One region of the Erwinia persicina genome, then DNA from elsewhere that is predicted to be linked to it. Evidence: predicted binding sites of a transcription regulator. Region 1 holds the regulator's gene; each other region holds the start of a gene.
What was found. The regulator LexA, encoded in region 1, represses DNA repair genes until DNA is damaged. The targets are predictions, from matches to a motif close to TNCTGTATGTACATACAGNA.

Region 1 (9,224 bases):
CTGATCCCCCGGCAGCGGGATACGGGTACCATCCGCCACTTGCTGTAAATAATCGATATCACTTTGGGTCACGTTCGCCACCACTGATGCCGTACCGTAGGCTTTAGTGACAAACGCAAAAGGCAGAACCTCATTCGGCACCGTGACCGCAAACGCGGCCCCGGCTTTTGCCCAGGCTTTTTCGCCCTGGATCTCCCGCAGGCGGTTAGCTAAATCGCCTGCTGCACCCTGCAGGCGTGGAATATCGTTGGGGAAGACAAAGTTATTCGCCAGGTCCTTATATCCATCCACGGCATCCGTCAGGTCATCCACTTTATCGACCAGCTTGCCCTTATCGCTGATCTGCGCACCGACTGCAGGCAGAATAATACTCACCGAGTCTTCCGGCTGCGCTTTGGTCATCAGAGCCGGGTTGGCCAGCACGGCTGAACCATAAGAGGACGAGGCCACGCCGGTTCCCCCCATGGCATCATTGCGGGCATCAAAATAGTTACCGGCAGCCAGGCCACTGAGTGGCGCCAGCAGCAGAGCGGGCAAGACGACCGGACGGTAAAAACCGCTGAGTGCATTAAATTTATGTGCCATTGACCCGAAACCCACCATAGATAATGAAAAAGAAAGTGCGTGTAAAACGCATAACTGAATGCCTGAATAATGAACATAAAGGCGACATTTCATTGCTGTGAATTAAGAGAAGATGAGTGGGCTTATCAGGTCATTGCCATTTTCTTAATCTGTTATCATGCTAACAGTTGAACGTTCTGCATCTGTTATTCCAATGCCAAACGCAACGAGCCCTATGCAAAAGGTAGTCATGAAGCTTAAGCAGCGCAAATAAGATTAGCCCGACTGAATCATTACTGACTGGCCCTGGCACCTGGACGCCAATGGTTAAATTTTCTTTACCTTATGCGCTTATCAGCAATACCACTCTTTTCTGGAGTGTGCCCTTTCCACCCTTCGCCCTGGCGGCTGCCGGAAGGCACGACTCGGTGTTTTGTTACAGATGTGATAAAATAACATCCTGTTATGGCCTGAGGGGGAACAATCAATATGACCAGCGCTGAAAAAATCCTGTCGCAGGCGGAAGCCATTTGTCAGGAACGCAGTGTGCGCCTGACGCCACAGCGTCTTGAAGTTTTACGGCTGATGAGTGAGCAGAACGGGGCCATCAGTGCCTATGATTTGCTCGATCTGCTGCGCCACTCTGAGCCTCAGGCGAAGCCCCCCACCATTTACCGCGCGCTGGATTTTCTGCTGGAACAGGGCTTTATTCACCGCGTGGAGTCGACCAACAGCTATGTTGTCTGCCATCATTTTGAAGAACCCTCGCACACTTCTGCGATGCTGATCTGCGATCGCTGTGGTTCAGTGGCTGAACAGCACGCCGATGGGGTGGAAGATATCTTGAAATTGCTGGCCCTGAAAACCGGTTTTACCCTGGCTCACAGCGTCATAGAAGCACATGGTTTCTGTCAGCAATGTGGGGAAATCGAAGCCTGCACCCATCCGGATGCGTGCCAGCACGATCATACCGTGCAGGGAAAAAAGCGCGGACGCTAGCGTAGCAATGTGAAGGAGAGTACGGGAATAACGGGGCGAGAGCTTTGGTAAAAGGGTTGGCACAATCCTTGTGCCGGGTAGGAGCCTGGAGCTTAACGTCCCGCTGTGTTACCAGCGATGGTCGTTACGTGTTTCCCAGTCTTTCAGTTCTTTTTCGGCCTGATCTTTTTGATAGCCGTAACGCTCCTGAATTTTACCCACTAACTGATCGCGTTTACCTTCAACCACGGTCAGGTCATCGTCAGTCAGCTTACCCCATTGTTCTTTCACTTTACCTTTCAACTGTTTCCAGTTACCGCCGGCTTCGTCTTTATTCATAATGTGATTCCTCTACCTTGGGTTAAAACAGCTTTAACAGCCTGGAGTTGGGCCGATTAGCCAGATAATTATCTGGTTAATTGCCTGACACAGAGATAATTGTAGTAGAGAAATCGCACCTGAGCCGTTAACGCCCTGGCTATTGGTGTTAAACACCCTAAAAAAACAGCCAAATCAGCGAGCTAGCGAAGCGGTACTTACGTAAGTAAATGTTTCAGGGAATAAACCATGTGCCGTGACGCCAGTGCCGCCGCCAGATCGCCCACAGCGTCACGCCGCGCAGTAGGAGAAATAACGTAATCGCCAGCCACAGGCCGTGATTGCCCAGCCAGGGGACGCTGCACAGCGTCAGTCCGAAACCCAGCGCGGCGACGGCCATACTGTTACGCATCTCGCTGGCGCGGGTCGCGCCAATAAACATTCCATCCAGCAGATAGCAGCCTACTCCCGCCAGTGGCATCAACACCTGCCACCATAAATACTGGTCGGCAAGCTGGCGCAGCGGTTCAAGGGAGGTCAGTAGCGCAACAATGTGCTCACCCGCCAGGGCATAAAGCAGGGAGAACCCCAGCGCAACGACCAGAGACTGACGGCAGGCAGCGTGCCACACGCTCAGTAACTGCTGGCTGTTGCGTGCACCATACGCTTCACCGGAACAGGCCTCCACCGCATAGGCAAAGCCGTCCAGCGCGTAGGCGGTGAAGGTAAGAAACATCAGCAGTACGGCATTGACCGCCACGATGTCATTACCCAGGCGCGCGCCAACGAGGGTCAGCGAGGCGAAGCAGATCTGCAACAGGAGCGAACGCAGCATGATGTCGCGGTTCAGACGCAGCAGTCGCGACACATCTCCCCGCCAGGCCCTTAACATCAGACGCAGTGACAGGCCCCGCATCACCATAACCCGCCATACCAGCAGCAGGCCGACGATCAGACTGGTGTATTCCGCGATTACCGTTGCCGCTGCGGCCCCCTGCACGCCCCACTTCAGCCCGATGACAAACCAGAGGTCGAGCACGATATTCACCAGATTACCGACGACCAGCAGGATGACCGGTGCCCGGGCATACTGCACACCAAGCAGCCAGCCCAGCAGCACCAGATTTGCCAGCGTCGCCGGCGCACTGAGCCAGCGTATCTGCATAAACAGTGCGGCCTGATGCAGGACGTCGTCACTGCCGCCCGTTATCCCCAGCGCCAGATGCGTGATCGGCTGCTTCAGGACAATAAACAGCAGCCCGGCAGAAACGGCCAGCAGCAGCGGCTGCATCAGCGCACGCGCCAGGGCCTGTTTATCGTTAGCGCCAAAGGCCTGTGCCGTCAGCCCGGTGGTGCTCATGCGTAAAAACAGCAACAGCATAAACAGGAAACTGGTAATGGTCGTGCCAATCGCGACACCGCCCAGATAAGTGGGGCTGTCCAGATGGCCAATCACGGCCGTATCGACCAGGCCTAGCAGAGGCACGGTGATATTAGAGAGGATCATCGGCAGCGCGAGCCGCCAGAGGCTTTTATCTGCGGGGGTCAGCAGTGTCATCAGAGTCCATCAGCGGAAAACCCTCACTGACGATGCTGCGCGCCGCTTAAGCAGCACACAGCATTTAGCGGGGAGTGAAGTACCGGTTACAGCCAGTTGCCGTTGCGGATCACACCGACAGCCAGGCCTTCAATCGTCAGTGTCTGCTGACGCAGGTCAACGATGATCGGTTTGAAATCCGGGTTTTCGGGCAGCAGCTGCACCGTATTCCCCTGCCTTTTCAGGCGTTTTACCGTCACTTCGTCGTCAATGCGCGCCACCACGACCTGGCCATTACGCACATCTTCCGTTTTATGCACGGCTAACAGGTCGCCGTCCATAATACCGATGTCTTTCATCGACATTCCGCTAACACGCAGCAGGAAGTCTGCGCCGGGTTTAAAGAGGTCAGGGTCAACCTTATAGTGGCCTTCAATATGCTGTTCTGCCAGCAAAGGTTCACCTGCTGCCACGCGACCAATCAGTGGAAGACCGTCTTCTTCTTCCATCATCAGGCGAATACCGCGCGAAGCGCCGGATACGATCTCAATTACGCCCTTACGCGCTAACGCCTTCAGGTGTTCTTCAGCCGCATTCGGGGAACGGAAACCGAGCTGCGCAGCAATCTCCGCGCGCGTTGGTGGCATGCCGGTTTGATTAATGTGGTCGCGAATCAGGTCATAGACCTGCTGCTGCCTTGCCGTTAGTGCTTTCATCCCGCCCCCTGGTTGTTTATACAGTCGACTGTGAGTATATACAGGTATTTAGACATTGAAAACCTAAAGTTGGGCGAAATACCGTTTGTGGCGATTTTTGGAAAACTCATCGCAAATGCGGCACTAACAGCATGATCCAGACAAACATTGCCAGCAAGATAGCCAACAGCACCGCCGCTGACCCCATATCTTTCGCCCGCCCGGCCAGCGGATGAATTTCACTGCCGATACGGTCAACGACGGCTTCGATGGCGCTGTTGAGGATTTCCACAATAATCACCATCACCACCGACCCTATCAGCAACACCCGGGTAACCGCATCGACGTCCAGCCAGACGGCGATGGCAATAGCGATAATGGCCGCCACGGCTTCCTGGCGAAAGGCCGCTTCATGCTGCCATGCCGCGCGGATGCCTTTCCACGAGTAGCCAGCCGCTTTTATGATTCGTGTCAGTCCAGTGACATTATTTGCCATAATCAGGGAACCCTTTGAGAAGTTTAACGTCAATGAGTGGAACTACAGGTTTTTCAACACCACAGATTCTGTTGGCGCTTTCTGGTATGCTTGCGGCGCTTTGCTAACAAGAGGCTTCATGTTATCTATGTCAGGTTGGCGTAATTTATATTATAACTTATTGAATCTGCCAGTTAAATTACTGGTAAAAAGTAAGGCAATCCCGGCTGAACCGGTTGCCGAACTCGGGCTTGATACGTCGCGCCCTATTATGTATGTGCTGCCTTATGATTCAAAGGCGGATCTCCTTGCCCTGCGTGAGCAGTGTCGCAAACAGGACCTTCCCGATCCCCTGGAACCGCTGGAGATTGACGGCACAGTTCTGCCCCGCCATGTGTTTATCCATGATGGCCCACGCGTTTTCCCGTATTTTGTGCCGAATCTGCAGTCGGTCAAGCTGTTCCACGAATATCTCGACCTGCACCGTAATCATCCCGAACTGGATGTGCAGATGGTGCCGGTATCGGTGATGTTTGGCCGTGCCCCTGGCCGCGAAGTTCAGGGTGACGATCAGCCGCACCTGCGAATGCTGAACGGCATTCAGAAATTCTTTGCGGTGCTCTGGCTGGGCCGCGACAGCTTCGTGCGCTTCTCGCCGATGGTATCTCTGCGCCATATGGCGACTGAACACGGCACCGATAAAATCATTGCCCAGAAGCTGGCACGCGTCGCCAGGATGCACTTCGCCCGCCAGCGTCTGGCCGCCGTCGGCCCACGCCTGCCGGTGCGTCAGGATCTGTTCAACAAGCTGCTGCAGTCCAAGGCTATCGCCAAAGCGGTAGAGGATGAGGCACGCAGCAAAAAGATCTCCCATGAAAAAGCCCAGCAGAATGCCGTTGAGCTGATGGAAGAGATCGCCGCTGACTTCTCTTACGAAGCGATTCGCCTGACCGACCGCATTATGGGCTGGACCTGGAGCAAATTATACCAGGGAATTAATGTTAACGGCGGTGAACGCGTGCGCCAGCTGGCGCAGGACGGGCATGAAATTGTCTATGTTCCCTGTCACCGCAGCCACATGGATTACCTGCTTCTCTCCTACGTGCTTTATCACCAGGGACTGGTGCCGCCGCATATCGCAGCCGGCATCAATCTGAACTTCTGGCCTGCCGGCCCGATCTTCCGCCGCCTGGGCGCCTTCTTTATCCGGCGAACCTTTAAGGGCAACAAGCTTTACTCCACGGTGTTCCGCGAATACCTGGGTGAACTGTTCACCCGTGGCTATTCCGTTGAGTACTTTGTGGAAGGGGGCCGTTCACGTACGGGCCGCCTGCTGGACCCGAAAACCGGCACGCTGTCGATGACCATCCAGGCGATGCTGCGCGGTGGCAATCGCCCTATCACCCTGGTGCCGATTTATATCGGCTACGAGCATGTGATGGAAGTGGGCACCTACGCGAAAGAGCTGCGCGGCGCGACCAAAGAGAAAGAAGGCTTTATGTCGATGGTGCGCGGGCTGCGTAAGCTGCGCAACCTGGGCCAGGGCTATGTCAATTTTGGTGAACCGCTGCCGCTGATTGCCTACCTGAATAATCAGGTGCCGGAGTGGCGTGACGCCATCGATCCGATTGAGGCGCAGCGCCCGGCATGGTTGACCCCGGCCGTCAACGACATCGCGCAGAAAGTGATGGTGCGGATCAACAATGCCGGGGCGGCCAACGCCATGAACCTCTGCGTGACCGCCCTGCTGGCCTCGCGTCAGCGCTCCATGACCCGTGAACAGCTGACCGAACAGCTTGATTGTTACGTACAGCTGCTGCGCAACGTCCCCTACTCGCCTGACTCAACCGTGCCGGATATGACCCCGGAAGCGATGCTGGAACATGCGCTGAGTATGAACAAGTTCGAGCTGGAGCAGGACAGCATCGGTGAAATCGTGGTGCTGCCGCGCGAGCAGGCGGTACTGATGACCTATTACCGCAACAACATTCACCATATGCTGGTGATGCCTTCGCTGATTGCTGCCATCCTGATGCAGCATCGCGAAATCAGCCGCGCCGAACTGCTGCGTCAGGTCACGGTGATTTATCCGATGCTGAAGAGCGAACTGTTCCTGCGCTGGAACAGCGATGAGCTGGCGCAGGTGCTGGACTCACTGGTGGCAGAAATGGCCCGTCAGGGACTGCTGGTGGCTGAAGAGAGCAGCCTGCGTCTCAGTGCCGGTCGTTTCCGTACCCTGCAGCTGCTGGCAGCGGGCGTACGTGAAACCCTGCAGCGCTATTCAATCACCTTCTCGATTCTCAGCGCAAAACCGGCCATTAACCGCGGAACGCTGGAAAAAGAGAGCCGGACCATGGCACAGCGTCTGTCCGTACTCCACGGCATTAATGCGCCGGAGTTCTTCGACAAGGCAGTATTTACGTCGCTAGTGTTAACGCTGCGGGATGAAGGCTATATCAGTGATTCCGGTGATGCCCAGGTTGAACAGACACAGCAGGTTTACCAGCTGCTGGCCGACCTGATCACTCAGGACGTCAGAATGACCATTGAGAGTGCGGTAGAGCTCGACTGATACGGTAAGGATAGCGGGCCGATTCCATAGTGGATCGGCCCTTCAGTTTACTCTCAGATACCCAGTACCACGCCCATAAACAGTACCAATCCTACCCAGTTATTGTTCAGAAACGCCTTAAAGCACAGCTCACGGCGCCGCCTGGCAATCAGCTTCTGCTGATGCACAAAGAACACACCCGCCACCAGCACCGACCAGTAAAAGATACCGTTGAGATGCAGCTGCCAGCCCACCAGCGCCATCAGGCACAGCGTGGCCAGCTGAAGCAGGCCAATAATCAGCTTATCGTAACGACCAAAGAGAATGGCGGTGGATTTCACCCCAATCTTCAGGTCGTCATCACGGTCAACCATCGCATACTGGGTGTCGTAGGCCACCGTCCAGCAGATATTGGCCAGGAACAGCAGCCAGCAGGTCAGCGGCACGCTCTCGCTGACCGCCGCCCAACCCATCGGGATCGCCCAGCCAAAGGCCGCACCCAGTACCACCTGCGGCAGATGGGTGTAGCGTTTCATAAACGGATAGAGCCAGGCCAGGCCCAGGCCACCCAGCGACAGCCAGATGGTCATGCTGTTCATGGTCAGCACCAGCGCAAAGGAGATCAGCACCAGGCCGGCAAACAGCAGTTTGGCTTCACGCGGGGTCACCGCGCCACTGGGTAGCGGGCGCTCACGGGTACGCTTTACAAAGCCATCAATTTTTCGGTCAGCAAAATCATTCACCACGCAGCCGGCTGCACGCATAAAAAATACGCCCAGCACAAACACCAGCAGCACGTTAAGCGGCGGTGCCTGCCTTCCTGCCAGCCACAGCGCCCACAGCGTGGGCCACAGCAGCAGTAGTGATCCTATCGGTTTATCAATACGCATCAGACGGCTGTAGGCCGCCATTTTACTCATTGGCACGCTCTTCTCCACGCTATGCTCCCCCTTCTGCCGCCACGCTGGCATAGAGCGGGGAGGCAGGTAAAAACAGTTCGGTCAGTAACAGTGGCTTGCCTGACAGACGCAGGCGCGAACGCCGGCCCCACAGCGTATCGCTGTGGCCAACATCAATAAAGTCACGCGTCAGCGTTGAAGAGGCAAAAAGATAGCGGCCCAGCGGTACCGTGCCCAGCTGTTGCAGCTTCTGTTCGGGGCCGTTGAGGGTGGATTCCGGCACCAGCGTGCGGGCGACCAGCCAGGGGACGCCGTCGCCACAGAGTTCAATTTCCCGCAGCCAGTAACGCGGCTCGGCAGGCAGCAGCACGATATCTTTATCGTCTGCCGCTTCCTGCGCACTGATAAATCCCTCACGCAGCAGGTTCACCGTCACCGCCTGGCAGTGACGCTCAAAGCGACGCGTCATGGAATCGACTTCCATCAGCCAGTCAAGCAGGGGGGCCGTTAACAGAGGGGATGAATCCGGCAGCCAGTTGATCGCGCGCAATTGCGACAGCGCGTTCTCAGCCATAACACTTCTCCGCAAAATCTTCGATGCGTCAGTGTAACGCAGACCCTGGCGGCAAACCTATCAAAGCCGGGCAAATAGCCGTGAATTTATGGCGCGTTTACAGACTTATTCGCGCTTCAGGCGGTTGCTGTTTGCCAGCCACAGGGTGATCACCAGAATCAGGATGGCGATAGCATAGGCCAGGGTATCAAAGGGGTTTTTATGGTCGACAATGATCAGGCGAATGATGGCCGTAATGCCGATATAGACAAAGTAGCGCAGCGGGAAATGGTAACCAGACTGGAAATACTTAATGATCAGCGCGATAAACTCAAAGTAGAGGAAGTAAATCACGATACCTTCGATAAGCAGATAAGACGACGTCTGCTCGCCGGTATTCAGCAGCACGTTACCCAGATGGATGGTCTCTTTGCCAAGAAAGATGATCAGAATGCAGGCCAGCACAATCAGGCCGGTGTTTAAAACCATTTGCAGGGCAAAGGCCAGCCGGGTGGCGGGCGTGTTACGTTCCTGGGACGTCATGATACACCTCAAAGTCACTGTTATCCGTCGGGAATGCCGACGGATAACAATATGCTTGAGTGTGATGCAGATCACAACATTTCGATGAGGCTTACCGCATGACGGGGCGAC
Region 2 (5,529 bases), 1.5 Mb from region 1:
ACACTGCCCAGTAGCCATACCCTAACGCCTGCCAGTGCCCGATATAACGTAATAAGCGGGTCCAGACCATTTCTGGCGTTGGATTTTCTCCGCCATTAATCTTCGCCATTTCAGGCGTCGCCCAGCACTCTCTGAGTGCCGGGAAATCATCAAGTGTAAATTGCTTTAAAATCAGGCGTTCTGTTTCAAGTTGAGGTGCTTGCTGTGTCATCATTATTTTTCCTTATCTTAGTGCCAGAGTTTGGCTAATATTGACCACCTTGCACAGCTCTGTTTCCAAAAATGCATATAACGGGAGCAACGTCCGCTTCTGGCACCTGGCGGAGTGGGACAAGTCGTCTGCTGTGAGCAAGAAGCAGATGTTTAGCTTGCAGCAAGAAGGTGGCAACTTATATTTCTTGAGCTTATGCCCATCCCTTGTTTTGCAGAACCACCCTGTATCTGTCGGAATCAACAAATGTCCTTCCGTTCACATCCCAGTATGGGTTAAATGACTTTGCCATTCTGAAACCGGCATTTTTCACTCTTTCGCAAGCATGTATCCATTCATCTTTATCCGGGTAATAAAGAACGAGTAAATCCTCCTCAGTATGCAAAGGGTGAACAGAATGGTGATGGCAAAAAGTGAATTCTATATGCCAGTCTAAATCTTCCCGCCCTAACATAACGCCATTGAAACCGTGATGATCGTTGAATTCAGCAATTTTGTGCAAACCCAGCCCCTGACTGTACATAAGAAAAGATCTCTCAAGATTAGTGACGGGTCTGGCAATACGCATATGAGTAAACATGTGGGGATCCTTGCGAAAAGACTGCATAAACGTTGGAGTCCGGCTTGAGTTTACACGCTATCATGTTTTTAATTTTCCCCTGAGAGCTCACGCTATAACACGCCTTGTTAACGTCCGCTTTCGGCACCAGGCAGACAGACTAACGGGACAAGCCGTCTGCTGTGAGCGAAAAGCAGACTCATTAGCGTCGTCGCGAACAGCTTCTGTAAGCGACGACTCACTTCACCGCGACATGAGGCATAGGCGACAAATAACGACAACGCGTAACGACATTAGACTGTCAGCCCGTAGTTTTCAGCCTTACGGCTGCGCTGTTTACGGCAGCCATATCCTTATACCCTGTATGCCCGGAGGTTTTCGGCGGCATAACTTACTCACGTTGACCTCATAGCATGTCGCAGCTGCCAACTAAATCTTCTTTTCCACCAACGGCTTTACCAAAATTCCCATGAATCAACTTGATTGCGCTGGTCGATCAATAATACTGTATATAAACACAGTAAATAATGAGAAGACAGTCATGATGTTTTTTAAGCCTGCCGATATTCACGCGATTGTCGCGTTACCCCTGTTTATTGAGCGCGTGCCGTGCGGATTTCCGTCTCCGGCCCAGGATTATGTTGAGCAGCGTCTGGATCTGAACCATCTGCTTATTGCTCACCCAAGTTCAACCTATTTTATCCGGGTCAGCGGGGACTCAATGATTGGCGCGGGGATAAACGATGGCGATATGCTGGTCGTTGACAGCGCACTGAATGCCGTGCACGGGGACATCATTGTCGCTGCCTTATCGGGCGAGTTCACCGTCAAGCAGCTGATCACCACACCCTCTCTTTCCCTCAGGCCGATGAACCCGGCGTATTCCGTTATTCCCATTGCTGACCCCGATCAGTTTGAGATCTTTGGCGTGGTGAAGCACGTCATTAAGACGATACACCGCTAATGTTTGCCCTGGTGGATGTCAATTCGTTCTACGCCAGCTGCGAAACCGTATTCCGGCCCGATCTGCGTGGCAAAGCGGTAGTTGTACTGAGTAATAACGACGGCTGTATTATTGCGCGCAGTGCCGAAGTCAAAAAGTTAAACATCCCGATGGGCGCTCCCTATTTCAAGCTTAAAGACCAGATAAAACAGCATAATATCCACGTCTTCAGCTCTAACTATGCGCTGTATGCCGACATGAGCCACCGGGTGATGACTACCCTTGAGCAGATGGCTCCCGCTATCGAAATTTACTCCATCGATGAGGCCTTTATGGACCTGACGGGCGTCCGCCAGTGTCGGATCCTTGACGAGTTCGGCCGGGAAATACGGGAGCGGGTGAAGCGGGATACGCATCTGACGGTGGGGGTGGGCATTGCGCCTACCAAGACCTTAGCCAAACTGGCCAACCACGCAGCCAAAAAATGGACGAAGACCGGCGGGGTGCTGGATCTGTCGGATGTTGAGCGCCAGCGGAAGCTGATGGGGTTAGTCGCGGTCGAAGATGTGTGGGGCGTGGGGCGGCGCATCAGTAAGAGGCTGAATGCGATGGGCATCATCACGGCGAAAGATTTGTCGGAGCAAAGTACCAGCACCATTCGCAAACATTTCAATGTGGTACTGGAGCGAACCGTGCGTGAACTGCGCGGTGAGCCGTGCCTGACGCTGGAGGATCTGGCGCCCGCCAGGCAGCAAATCATGTGTTCACGATCGTTTGGCTCACGCATCACGGAATACGACGAGATGCGGCAGGCCGTGTGCGCCTATGCCGAACGCGCGGCCGCAAAGCTGCGGGAAGATGGCCAGTACTGTCGGTTTATCAGCGTTTTTCTGCGTACCAGCCCCCATGCGGAAGGCGAAGTGTTCTATGGTAATCAGGCCTCTGGCACGCTGCTGACGCCCTCGAACGACACGCGGGATATCCTTCGCGTGGCAACGGAGGCACTCGACCGGATTTGGGTTGAGGGGCATCGTTATATGAAAGCCGGGGTGATGCTGGGGGACTTTTTCTCGCAGGGGGTGGCGCAGATGAACCTGTTTGACGCCTCCCCGTCGCCCCTCAACAGCGAAGTGCTGATGGGGGTCATTGACAGACTGAATCAGTCAGGAAAAGGCAAAGTGTGGTTTGCCGGACAGGGCATTGAAAAAGCCTGGGCGATGAAGCGGGAGATGCTATCGCCCGCTTATACAACCCGCTACGCCGATCTGCCGGTGGCGAAATGAGCGCTCTTATCTGGCGCTAATCAGCAATTTTGATCACGATTTTACCGAATGCGCCGCGCGACAGATGTTCAAATGCTTCAATCGCCTCGCTGAAGGGGTACACCTTTTCAATCACCGGCACGATATTGTGCTGGTTCAGGAACGGATTCATGCGGTCAAATGCGGCGCGCGGCGCCACGGCAATGCCCCGCAGGGTGGTCTGACGGAAAATCACTGACATCAGATCCAGCTCTGCGGTCTGGCCCGTCAGGAAACCCACCTGGGCCACCGTGCCGGCCACTTTTGTTGCCTGAACGGACTGGTTGATCCCGTTACCGCCAGCCACTTCAACCGTGATGTCAGCCCCTTTACCGCCGGTCAGTTCAAGGACTTTCTTTTCCCAGTCGGGATGGGTTTTATAGTTGATGCCTTCATCAGCGCCCAGCGCTTTAATGCGGGCAAGATTTTCATCGTTGCTGGAGGTGGCGATCACCCGTGCGCCGTAAGCATGGGCGATTTGCGCGGCAAACACCGATACGCCGCCCGTCCCCTGGACCAGCACGGTCTGACCCGGCTGCAGATTTCCCGCCTCCATCAGCGAATACCAGGCGGTCAGTGCGGCGATCGGCAGCGTTGAGGCTTCCTCATCCGTCATATTCTCCGGGGCCTGTACCGCGCTGTCTTCATGAATAATCATGTATTCAGCGAGGCCGCCGGGCAGAGGCATTCCTGTACACCAGTCGGGCTCATCCGCGGCGGGTTCGCCGTCAAGCCAGCGTGAGTAGAGATGGGAATTCACGCGATCGCCGATGCCGAAGCGGGTAACACCTTCTCCGGTTGACACGACCGTACCGGCGGCGTCAGAGACGGGGATGAGGGAGGCGGGTACCCGGTGAGGCTCGTAGAATCCCTCCACAATGGCTTTATCACGAAAATTCAGTGACACTGCACCTACCTTCACCAGCAGTTCACCCGGACCTGGCGTCGGAACAGGAACGTCTTCCAGCTTGAGGTTGTTAAGGCCAAAATCTTTCAGTAACCATGCTTTCATCGTTGTGCTTCCTCTTAATCATCGGTGTCGGGAGGGGGCTGAAACATTCAGCCCCGGTCAGACTCCTGAGCCACCCATTGCCGGTCAGGATAGTCACGGCAGGGGGCGGGAAAAAGAGGCGCCCGGATACTTCAGTGTTACTGTTAGTGAAACAATGCTCACCAGCGGGGCACGCGATCCCGGGTATAATGTGTGAAAGGCGTCGCGCGATGTCGGTTCATCAGGAAGGTGAAGAGGTATGATGCATCCCACTATGCTTGATTCAATGAAGGTGTTTGTTCAGGTCGTCGAATTGCGCAGCTTTACCAAAGCTGCGGATGCACTGCAACTTCACCGCCCTGCGGTCACCCGGGCGATCCAGCAGATTGAGGCGGATCTGGGCGTTAAGCTGCTGCACCGCACCACGCGCAGCCTGAGCCTGACGGCAGAGGGGGAGGCGTTTTATCAGCGGGCCAGGCTGCTGCTGCTTGAGGTCAGCGATCTCATGGCGTCATTTTCCCCCACGCAGCCGCCCCGGGGACGTTTACGTATCGACGCGCCGCTTGCCCTGACGCATGGCATTCTGGTGCCTGCGCTGGCTGATTTTCAGAGCCTTTACCCTGATATAGAGATGGTGCTGACCGCCTCTGACCGCAAGGCAGATCTGGTCGCTGAGGGGATTGACTGCGCAATCCGCCTCGGCGAACTGGATGATTCCAGCTTTATCTCCCGGCGGTTAGGCCGTGTGCGGATGGCCACCTGCGCCGCGCCCTCGTATCTGGAAAAATACGGTACGCCGCTGACGCCAGACGACCTGATACACCACAAGGCGGTTAACTTTTTCAGCGAACACAGTCGTGAAGTGATGGCGTGGAATTTTGTCGTCGACGGCGAGACGGTGGCGCGACGTCCTGCCAGCAGTATGCTGGTCAACAATTCAGACGTCCTGCTTTCCTGTGGTCTGGCGGGGTTAGGAATGCTTCATGCGCTACGCACCGCTCTGGAACCGTCTATCGCTACCGGCCGGTTGCAAGAGGTGCTGACGCCATACGCCGCCGTGACGAAACCGGTGTCCATTTTATACCCGGACAGGCGCTACCTTTCGCCTAAGGTCAGGGTCTTTATCGACTGGTTTTCCGCGCTATTTGCCAGCCAGCAGGGCGTCTGATTTCCACCGGCCGGCGCTACCGTCAGGGCAGAGGGATACGGGCGTCCCGTTGATGCCATCGCGCCAGCACAATGCCAGGCAAACAAAGGCTGATAATCACCAGAAAAGCCACCAGTGGCCCCCCCATCAGCAACAGAGCAAAGAGTAATGCGGCGTTCATACTGTTCCTTAACGATCCGTTAATAGCACCGGGTTTATGCTGTTCCAGTGCCAGCAATGTTGTTTTGATCGCGATCACAACTTGTGATGCTGTTTTTGTGGCCCGGCTCACGCGTACGCAAAACCTGAGTTAACTTGATAAAACAGCGTTACTGGCATATCGGCGGTAATCGTTTTTCAGCCCGGCTTTGGCCGGG
Region 3 (9,224 bases), 1.3 Mb from region 1:
GACATCAGGGCGTCCGCAACAGGGGCTTTTTGCCTGGGGCTGGCACGTGTCGCACCGAAAACCCGGTTTTTGACTATAACCGTGCTGAACGGGCGGGGGAAGGGGGGATTTATCGGGAAGTGCTTTAGCGAGCCACCTTTAACCGCACGGGTCAGGTGGCAATATGCGCTTAACGCTCAACAATGGATGAGACTTCATCACCGTTGATTTGCTTTTCATGACCGCTATCGTCCGTATATTTCACCAGGCCAGTCTCTTTATCGATCTGCGGCTTACCATCGGTCATAATCATCTTGCCTTCTTTGGTCGCCATGACGTAGTCGCTGCTGCATCCGGACGTTAACATAGCCAGGCCGACGACTGCTGCACCCAAAATCCACTTCATACTTGTCTCCCTAATGTTTATTACTCAACCGGTATCAGTGTAGTAATAAACTATTTTCCCTGTAACGATAATAGTATGAGTCTGAAAATAGACGCTGCGCACAGCATACCATTGACATATTGCTCACATTGTATCCTGCCCGACCAGTGGGGACGGGCAGGGACATTATCTTATAGCGGACGCTTTTTATTGCGTGCCAGATTAAGGCATTCCACGGCCATGGAGAAGAACATCGCGAAGTAGATGTAGCCTTTTGGAATGTGAATACTGAAACTTTCCAGCATCAGAGTGAATCCGACCAGGATCAGGAACGCCAGTGCCAGCATTTTTACCGACGGATGGCGGTCAACAAACTCACCGATGGCCCGGGCGGCAAACATCATCACCAACACGGCAATCACCACGGCGGCCATCATGATAATCAGATGATCTGAAAGGCCGACGGCGGTGATCACCGAGTCCAGGCTGAAGATGATATCCAGTACCATGATCTGCACGATGGCTCCGAAAAACGAATGCACTTTCGTCGTGTGTTCGCTTCCCCCGCCCTCAATGGTTTCATGAATCTCCATGCTCGACTTCCAGAGCAGGAACAGTCCACCAAATAGCAGGATCAGGTCTCGTGCCGAGAACGCGTGATCCATCAGGGTAAACAACGGATCCGTCAGACGGATAACCCAGGCAATAGAGGCCAGCAGACCAAGGCGCATTAACATCGCGCCGGCCAGACCAATACGTCGGGCGGTGTTTTGTTGATGCGCTGGCAGTTTGGCGACGACCAGCGAGAGGAAAATAATGTTATCTATCCCGAGAACAATCTCGAGGATCGTCAGCGTGCCAAGCGCGAGCCAGGCATTGGGATCGGCAATCCATTCAAACATGTTAAAAGCACACCTTAAACTTAAACAAAAGCTAAACGACGATTATACGCAAGGTTGACGATAGTGGGAAAATCTTTGATGCAATTTCTTAAAGAAGAAAATGTCGTGCCAGCAGCGGCGCAGTGAAGGTTTTCTTTAGATAAAAGCCGCGTGGCAGCGTCATGATCGGCTGGCCATCGCGGCCGATACCCTCCGTCAGCGCTTTGCTGTTCGCCGCCTTGGGGCGTATCTGCAGTACTTCTCCATGACGTGCCGTAATCTGCTCGACCTGGCCCAGCACGATCATGTCCATCAACTCCTCCCAGTCGCGCTGAAGGCGCTGCTCCTCACTGGCGTCCGGACTCCATAGCAGGGGCGCGCCCACGTGACGTTGCGCCAGCGGGATGGCGCGATCTCCTTCCACCGGGATCCAGAGCACCCGCGTCAGTTTATGGCGGACGTGACTGTTCTGCCAGGTGACACCACTGTTTCCGGTCAGAGGGGCGACGCAGACAAACGTGGTTTCCAGGGGGCGACCGCTGGCGTCCACTGGAATGGTTTTCAACTCAACGCCGATACTGGCGAAATCCTGCTCGGGTTTACTGCCTGCGCTGGCACCCAGATAGCGCTCCAGCAGCATGCCCACCCAGCCTTTATCCCGCTTAAGATCGCGCGGCACGGGCAGTGAAATCCGCTGCGCCAGTTCACCCAGCGTATATCCTGCCAGTGCAGAGGCGCGGGCCAGCAGTTCCTCCTCATCCTGTGGAGGTGGAACGATGTGATGAGGGTCAGTCATAATCAGACCTGTATTGTGTTTAAAAAATAGACGCATTTTGCCCACACAGCGAATCTGACTCACTTATCTGGGGAAAACACCAATAATAGCATGATAACTCGTGTTTTTTTATTGCACTTCGTCCCTGTAAAAAGCCCGCTTCCGACAGTTTTACCCGGGTTGCCACCGACAATGAACAGGATCACGAGGGTACTTATCCACAGAAAAGAGGGATAACTTCCTTTCTGCACGAATACTGTTTCCATTTACAGCCTTGACGGCGCTGTTTTTACCCTGTTTTGCGTTTTTCATGCCCACATAATCTGCTTATTCTGTGGATAACGTCGTCAGCGTTCGATCTTTCACCAGTTGACGATCCGGGTCACATGACAAACGAATGACAACCGGGGGAAATGCTGTGGTTAACGTTAAAACCTAATGATTCCTATGGGTTTATTCTGAGTTTAAAAAACAGCGCTTTAAGAGTGAGAGAAAGTTTTCCCCACCTGTTAACAGAGTTCTGCACAAAGCTATCCACAGAAAACGTGAATAAGATCGCCCTTTTATTCGTGTTTCTGTTTATAACTTTGCCAAATTGGGCGAGTTATCCCAGCCTGGCGTCGTCACCTCGCCTGAAACCAGTGGTTTACCGTCTGTAAGGAGTATGAAACAATCAGAACATCCAGTTTTAGTTTGAGGTAGTCCGGTGATCGATGATGATGGCTACCGCCCGAATGTTGGTATCGTAATATGTAACAAGCAGGGACAGGTGCTGTGGGCCAGACGTTACGGTCAACACTCCTGGCAGTTTCCCCAGGGCGGTATCAACCCTGGAGAAACGGCGGAGCAGGCGATGTACCGCGAACTTTTCGAGGAAGTCGGTTTGAACCGTAAGGATGTCCGCATCCTTGCATCTACCCGTAACTGGTTACGATATAAGTTGCCAAAACGTTTGGTGCGTTGGGACACAAAGCCGGTTTGTATCGGCCAAAAACAGAAGTGGTATCTTCTGCAGCTGATGTGCAATGACGCGGATATCAACATGCAAACCAGCAGTACGCCAGAATTTGATGGCTGGCGGTGGGTGAGCTTTTGGTATCCGGTTCGCCAGGTGGTCTCTTTTAAACGCGACGTTTACCGACGCGTGATGAAAGAGTTTGCCGGCGTGGTTATGCCCCTGCAGGAGAATGCCGTACAACGAAATGCGCCAGGTTTTCGACGGAAGAGAGGTTAAGCCACGTAGATTATGCTCACACAGCTACGCGAAATAGTTGAGAAAGTGGCGGCAGCGCCCCGGCTTACCGAGGCGCTGGACATTTTGGTTAACGAAATCTGTCTGGCGATGCAAACCGAAGTGTGTTCGGTCTACCTCGCGGATCACGATCGTCGCTGCTACTACCTGATGGCTACGCGTGGGCTAAAAAAGCCGCGTGGGCGCACCGTCGCCCTGGCCTTTGATGAAGGGATTGTCGGGCTGGTGGGGCGTCTGGCCGAGCCGATTAACCTTGCTGATGCGCAGAGTCACCCAAGTTTTAAATACATCCCCTCCGTAAAGGAAGAGCGTTTTCGCTCTTTCCTTGGCGTGCCGATTATCAGCCGTCGCCAGTTGCTTGGTGTGCTGGTGGTTCAGCAACGTGAGCACCGCCAGTTTGATGAAAGTGAAGAGTCATTTCTGGTTACGCTGGCCACTCAGATGGCGGCCATTCTCTCTCAGTCCCAGCTGAATGCCCTGTTTGGTCAATACCGGCAAACCCGTATCCGTGCTCTGGCAGCCGCGCCTGGCGTGGCCGTCGCCCAGGGCTGGGTCGACTCCAGCCAACCCTCGCTGGAAAATGTGTTTGCGGCTTCAACCCTCGATACGGTCAGAGAGCGTGAACGACTGGCGCTGGCAATGAGTGAAGCTTCCAGTGAGTTTCGCCGCTACAGCAAGCGTTTCACCGCCAGTATGCATAAAGAGAGTGCGGCGATCTTTGATCTCTACTCGCACCTGTTAACTGACGCCCGACTGAAAAAAGATCTGCTGGCGGAAATCGACGCCGGTTCCGTCGCCGAGTGGGCGGTTAAAAAGGTGATCGAGAAGTTCGCCGCCCAGTTTGCCAGCCTTCAGGACAGCTATCTGCGCGAGCGCTCCGGTGACCTGCGTGTGCTGGGGCAGCGCCTGCTGTTTCACCTCGATGACACGGTGCAGGGTACCAATACCTGGCCCGAGCGCTTTGTGCTGGTGGCCGATGAACTGACGGCAACCACCCTTGCCGAGCTGCCGCGTGACCGGCTGGCGGGCGTGGTGGTGCGCGATGGGGCCGCGAATTCCCACGCCGCTATTATGGTTCGGGCGATGGGGATCCCTACCGTGATGGGGGCCGACATTCAGCCTGAGCTGATGAAAGGGCGTCTGCTGATCGTTGACGGCTATCGTGGCGAACTGCTGGTGGATCCGGAACCGGTGCTGGTGCAGGAATACCAGCGTCTGATCAGTGAAGAGAATGAACTGAGCCTGCTGGCGGAGGATTTTGTCTTCCTGCCTGGCGCGCTCAAAAGCGGCGAGCCGGTCAAGGTGATGCTGAACGCCGGCCTGAGCGCAGAGCATGAACAGATGGTGGGTAACCGGGTAGATGGCGTGGGCCTCTACCGCACCGAAATTCCCTTTATGCTACAAAACGGTTTCCCTTCGGAAGAAGAGCAGGTGGCGCAATATCAGGGCATGTTGCAGCTCTTCCTCGATAAACCCGTCACTTTACGTACGCTGGATGTCGGGGCGGATAAACAGCTGCCGTATATGCCGATCAGCGAAGAGAACCCGTGCCTGGGCTGGCGGGGCATCCGCCTGACGCTCGACCAGCCGGAAATTTTCCTGGTACAACTCCGGGCCATGCTACGCGCCAACGTAGCCAGTGATAATCTCAATATCCTGCTGCCGATGATCACCAGCCTGGAAGAGATTGATGAGGCAAGACGCCTGATCGCCCGCGCTGCGCGTGAAGTGGAAGAGATGCTCGGTTACGCCATTCCGCAGCCGCGCATTGGTGTGATGGTTGAAGTGCCGTCGATGATCTTTATGATTGGTCAGCTAAAAGGCCGGGTGGACTTTGTCTCCGTTGGGACCAACGATCTGACGCAGTACCTGCTGGCGGTCGATCGAAATAACACCCGGGTGGCCAGCCTGTATGACAGTCTGCATCCGGCCATGCTGCGTGCGTTAAAAAGTATTGCAGAAGAGACACAACGAGCGGGAATCGAGCTCTGTTTGTGTGGTGAAATGGCCGGTGACCCGATGTGCGTAGCACTGCTGGTGGGTATGGGATACCACCATCTCAGTATGAACGGCCGCAACGTGGCGCGCGTGAAATACCTGCTGAGGCATCTCGACCAGGAAGAGGCACAACACCTGGCGCAACGTGGACTGGAAGCGCAGTTCGCCACCGAAGTGCGGCATCAGGTGGCCTCGTTCATGGAAAGACGGGGACTGGGCGGGCTGATTCGCGGCGGCAGGTGAAAGGGGCTTAAGGGCTGTTTTGTTTGCCGGTGCCTCATGGCTCAGGCGCCGATCCTGATTTATTATCTGCACATTCTGCTGGTCTGCGCGCTGGCTGGCTTAAGACGGGTGGCAACCGAAACAGCTGAAACGTCATTGCCTCTGCAGCCTGCTTAATAAAGTTTACAGTTAGCTGAGAACGCAGTAATTCGCATTATGCTATCATGCGCGCCTTATGCAGCCCCTCCTTGCGCGGCTGCCTGTCAGGACTGACTTTAACAATGGTGAAAGATGAATAACGGCTATCTGGCTTTCCCTCAATTTGATCCGGTGATTTTCTCCATCGGGCCAGTTTCTCTGCACTGGTACGGACTGATGTACCTTGTGGGCTTTGTTTTCGCGATGTGGCTGGCCGTGCGCCGGGCTAACAAACCGGGCAGTGGCTGGAAAAAAGAAGAGGTGGAGAACCTGCTGTATGCGGGCTTCCTTGGCGTCTTCCTTGGTGGGCGTATCGGCTATGTCCTGTTCTATAACATGCCGTTGTTCCTCGACAACCCGCTGTATCTGTTCAAAGTATGGGATGGCGGTATGTCGTTCCACGGTGGCCTGATTGGGGTGATCGTGGTGATGATGATCTTTGCTTACCGCACTAAACGTCATTTCTTCCAGGTGGCTGATTTCATGGCACCGCTGATCCCGTTCGGTCTGGGCGCGGGTCGCCTCGGTAACTTTATTAACGGCGAGCTGTGGGGACGTGTCGATCCGAACCTGCCGTGGGCGATGCTGTTCCCGGGCTCCCGTAGCGAAGATATCGCTCTGGTGGCGACTCACCCTGAGTGGCAGCAGTTGCTGTCGACTTACGGGGTATTGCCGCGCCATCCTTCACAGCTTTATGAGCTGATCCTTGAAGGCATCGTGCTGTTTATTATTCTCAACGTCTTTATTCGCAAATCCCGTCCGATGGGTGCGGTGTCCGGGCTGTTCCTGATTGGTTACGGTGCGTTCCGCATTATCGTTGAGTTCTTCCGCCAGCCTGATCAGCAGCTTGGTCTGTTCAGCGGTATCAGTATGGGGCAGATCCTCTCCATACCGATGATTGTGGCTGGTGTGATTATGATGGTTTGGGCGTATCGTCGTCGCCCGCAGACTCAGGTTCGTGGGGAAAAATGAAACAGTATCTGGCGTTAATGCAGCACGTGCTCGATCAGGGCACACCAAAAAACGATCGTACCGGTACCGGCACACTGTCGATTTTTGGTCATCAGATGCGTTTCAACCTGCAGGAAGGTTTCCCACTGGTGACCACCAAGAAGTGTCATCTGCGCTCCATTATTCATGAGCTGTTATGGTTCCTGAATGGCGACACCAACATTGCTTACCTGAAAGAAAATAAGGTGTCGATCTGGGACGAGTGGGCTGATGAAAATGGCGATCTTGGCCCGGTTTACGGCAAGCAATGGCGCAGCTGGGGCGCACCTGACGGGGCACAGATTGACCAGCTGACAAAGGTGGTTGAACAGCTGAAAAGCGACCCGGACTCTCGCCGTATTATTGTGTCAGCCTGGAACGTCGGTGAGCTGGATCAGATGGCGCTGGCACCCTGCCATGCCTTTTTCCAGTTCTATGTGGCCGACGGTAAACTCTCCTGCCAGCTTTATCAGCGTTCGTGCGATATCTTCCTTGGCCTGCCGTTCAATATCGCCAGCTATGCGTTACTGGTGCATATGATGGCACAGCAGTGCGAGCTGGAAGTGGGTGATTTTGTCTGGACTGGCGGGGACACCCATCTTTACAGTAACCACCTTGAACAGTCGCGCCTGCAGCTGTCACGTGAACCCCGTGCGCTGCCGAAACTGATCATCAAACGCAAACCGGCCTCCCTGTTTGACTATCGTTTCGACGATTTTGAGATTGAAGGCTACGATCCGCACCCGGCCATTAAAGCACCGGTCGCGATCTGAGGCGTACCGCCCCCTTTCCCGGGGGCGTCATCGCCAGACGCGGTGCCCCCCCACAGTTGTCTGCCCTTCTGGAATCTTCCTCTCAACGTAAATGAATATGCCTGCAAGCGGGCAATCACTCTGCATGACGTCGCGCAATAACGCGAACAGGCGCTGGCCCCTGCGGGTTAAAAGCGCACAATGCCGTTCATGAAAAAGCAAAACCTTAATGGATTTACCCTGCTGGAAATGATGGTGGTGCTGACTCTGCTTGCCCTGCTCAGTCTGAGTGGTTGGAGCGGCTGGCAGCGCTGGCAGCAGCGCCAGCAGCTCAATGACAGCGCGCAGCAGATCCAGCGTCTGTTATTCCGGCTACGCAGCGATGCCAACTGGCATAATGTCGAGCATATCCTTTGGCTGAAGCGTGGGGCGCGCTGGTGTCTGGGGGCGGGACCGGTAAGGTGCGATCGTTCCCTGAGGCACACCCTTCTGGCACCGCATGCCGGCGTTAACATCCGTTCGCTCACGGCCGGTATGGGGTTCTATGGCCTCAACAATACGGCCCGTCCCGGCAGTATCGTTATTGCCAGTGAGGCCGGGGAGCGACGCATCATTGTCTCTTCTCGCGGGCGGGTGCGTACCTGCAGGCAGACAGAGGAGGCGTGCCGGTGAAATCGCAGGGGTTTACGCTGCTGGAAACGTTAATCGCCCTGGCTGTTAGCAGCATACTGATGGTGGGGGCAATGCGAACCCTACCGCAGCTGCAGTCACAAAATCTACGCTTAATGCTCCGGGCTCAGCTCTATGAAGAACTGCAGCAGATGATGCATACCCTGGAAAAAGCCGTGCGGCGGGCCGGTTACTGCCACGGGCGCTGCCAGGGGATCGGGATGCAGGGCATACGGGTTGCCAGCGGTTGCCTGTTGGTGCGCTGGGATGAAAACAGCAATGGTCAGTGGGAGGCCGCAGGGCATGAAAACAGTGAGGTGTGGGGCTACCGGTTGCGGGCATCCAGTCTGGAGGCACAGCGTGGTGTCACGGACTGTCAGGGGAGTGGCTGGGAGCGATTAAACGACCCGCGCACCAGTGGTATTAGCGCGTTTCAGGTGATCCGCAGCGGACGACAGGTGAAAGTGATGTTGAGTGGATTTACGTACCGTTTTCCGGATATCAGACTCGATCTGGAGCACTGGCTAACGGCGGAGAACTTGTGATGTCTTTGGTGATGCAGCGCGGCAGCGGGGCCCTGATCGCGGTGATGATCGTTCTGTTAATGGGAACTCTGATGCTGCACGCTACCCGGCGGCAGTTAAGTGATGCGATGAGCCTGGTGGGAGATGAACGACGTTATATCCAGCAGTTTACCGGCGCAATGTCCGCACTTGCCTGGGGGGAGCGTTTGCGCTGGCCCGCTGCGCAAAAGTGGCAGTGTCAGCATCAGACTGAGTATCACTGGCGTGCCTGTGTGGCGTCCTCGCTATTATTGCTCCGTGCTGATAGCGGTCCGGGCACGCTGGCGCTCTGGCGCTGGATCCGTCCGGGCGACAATGGGGCGATTCACCCACAGCCCCACGGCTGGCTGGATTTTTGCCCGTTAGCCGCAGGAGAGGCTTGCCATGTTGAATAATCGTCTGCTCCAGAGAGGGGCCAGCCTGCCCGAAGTCCTGTTCGCGCTGCTGATTTTCAGCCTCAGTTACACGGCCCTGATGCGGTATCAGCAGGCAATAGGGCAGGGGTTTCACCGACAATGGCAGCAGCGTGAAGCCTGGCGCTATGCCTTCCAGCGTTTACA

Region 2: a site for LexA is predicted at 1,274-1,293, ahead of umuD (translesion error-prone DNA polymerase V autoproteolytic subunit). Genes of this name have one in related genera too.
Region 3: a site for LexA is predicted at 2,275-2,294, ahead of mutH (DNA mismatch repair endonuclease MutH). Genes of this name have one in related genera too.

The regions. Positions count from the first base shown of each region.
Region 1 is NZ_CP082141.1:4,295,827-4,305,050, forward strand. It holds gene K6L24_RS19850 (conjugal transfer protein TraF) at 1-585, opposite strand, end outside; gene zur (zinc uptake transcriptional repressor Zur) at 1,054-1,563, shown strand; gene K6L24_RS19860 (CsbD family protein) at 1,672-1,881, opposite strand; gene dinF (MATE family efflux transporter DinF) at 2,096-3,418, opposite strand; gene lexA (transcriptional repressor LexA) at 3,505-4,113, opposite strand; gene K6L24_RS19875 (diacylglycerol kinase) at 4,220-4,588, opposite strand; gene plsB (glycerol-3-phosphate 1-O-acyltransferase PlsB) at 4,716-7,139, shown strand; gene ubiA (4-hydroxybenzoate octaprenyltransferase) at 7,193-8,056, opposite strand; gene ubiC (chorismate lyase) at 8,058-8,591, opposite strand; gene psiE (phosphate-starvation-inducible protein PsiE) at 8,697-9,113, opposite strand.
Region 2 is NZ_CP082141.1:2,814,080-2,819,608, reverse strand. It holds gene K6L24_RS12800 (GNAT family N-acetyltransferase) at 1-214, opposite strand, end outside; gene K6L24_RS12795 (VOC family protein) at 405-791, opposite strand; gene umuD (translesion error-prone DNA polymerase V autoproteolytic subunit) at 1,312-1,734, shown strand; gene umuC (translesion error-prone DNA polymerase V subunit UmuC) at 1,734-2,996, shown strand; gene K6L24_RS12780 (zinc-dependent alcohol dehydrogenase family protein) at 3,013-4,026, opposite strand; gene K6L24_RS12775 (LysR family transcriptional regulator) at 4,268-5,173, shown strand; gene K6L24_RS12770 (hypothetical protein) at 5,196-5,333, opposite strand.
Region 3 is NZ_CP082141.1:918,020-927,243, forward strand. It holds gene K6L24_RS04170 (YgdI/YgdR family lipoprotein) at 170-385, opposite strand; gene K6L24_RS04175 (TerC family protein) at 556-1,266, opposite strand; gene mutH (DNA mismatch repair endonuclease MutH) at 1,355-2,041, opposite strand; gene rppH (RNA pyrophosphohydrolase) at 2,727-3,254, shown strand; gene ptsP (phosphoenolpyruvate--protein phosphotransferase) at 3,267-5,513, shown strand; gene lgt (prolipoprotein diacylglyceryl transferase) at 5,784-6,662, shown strand; gene thyA (thymidylate synthase) at 6,659-7,453, shown strand; gene K6L24_RS04205 (prepilin peptidase-dependent protein) at 7,643-8,104, shown strand; gene K6L24_RS04210 (prepilin peptidase-dependent protein) at 8,095-8,646, shown strand; gene K6L24_RS04215 (DUF2509 family protein) at 8,646-9,059, shown strand; gene K6L24_RS04220 (prepilin-type N-terminal cleavage/methylation domain-containing protein) at 9,049-9,224, shown strand, end outside.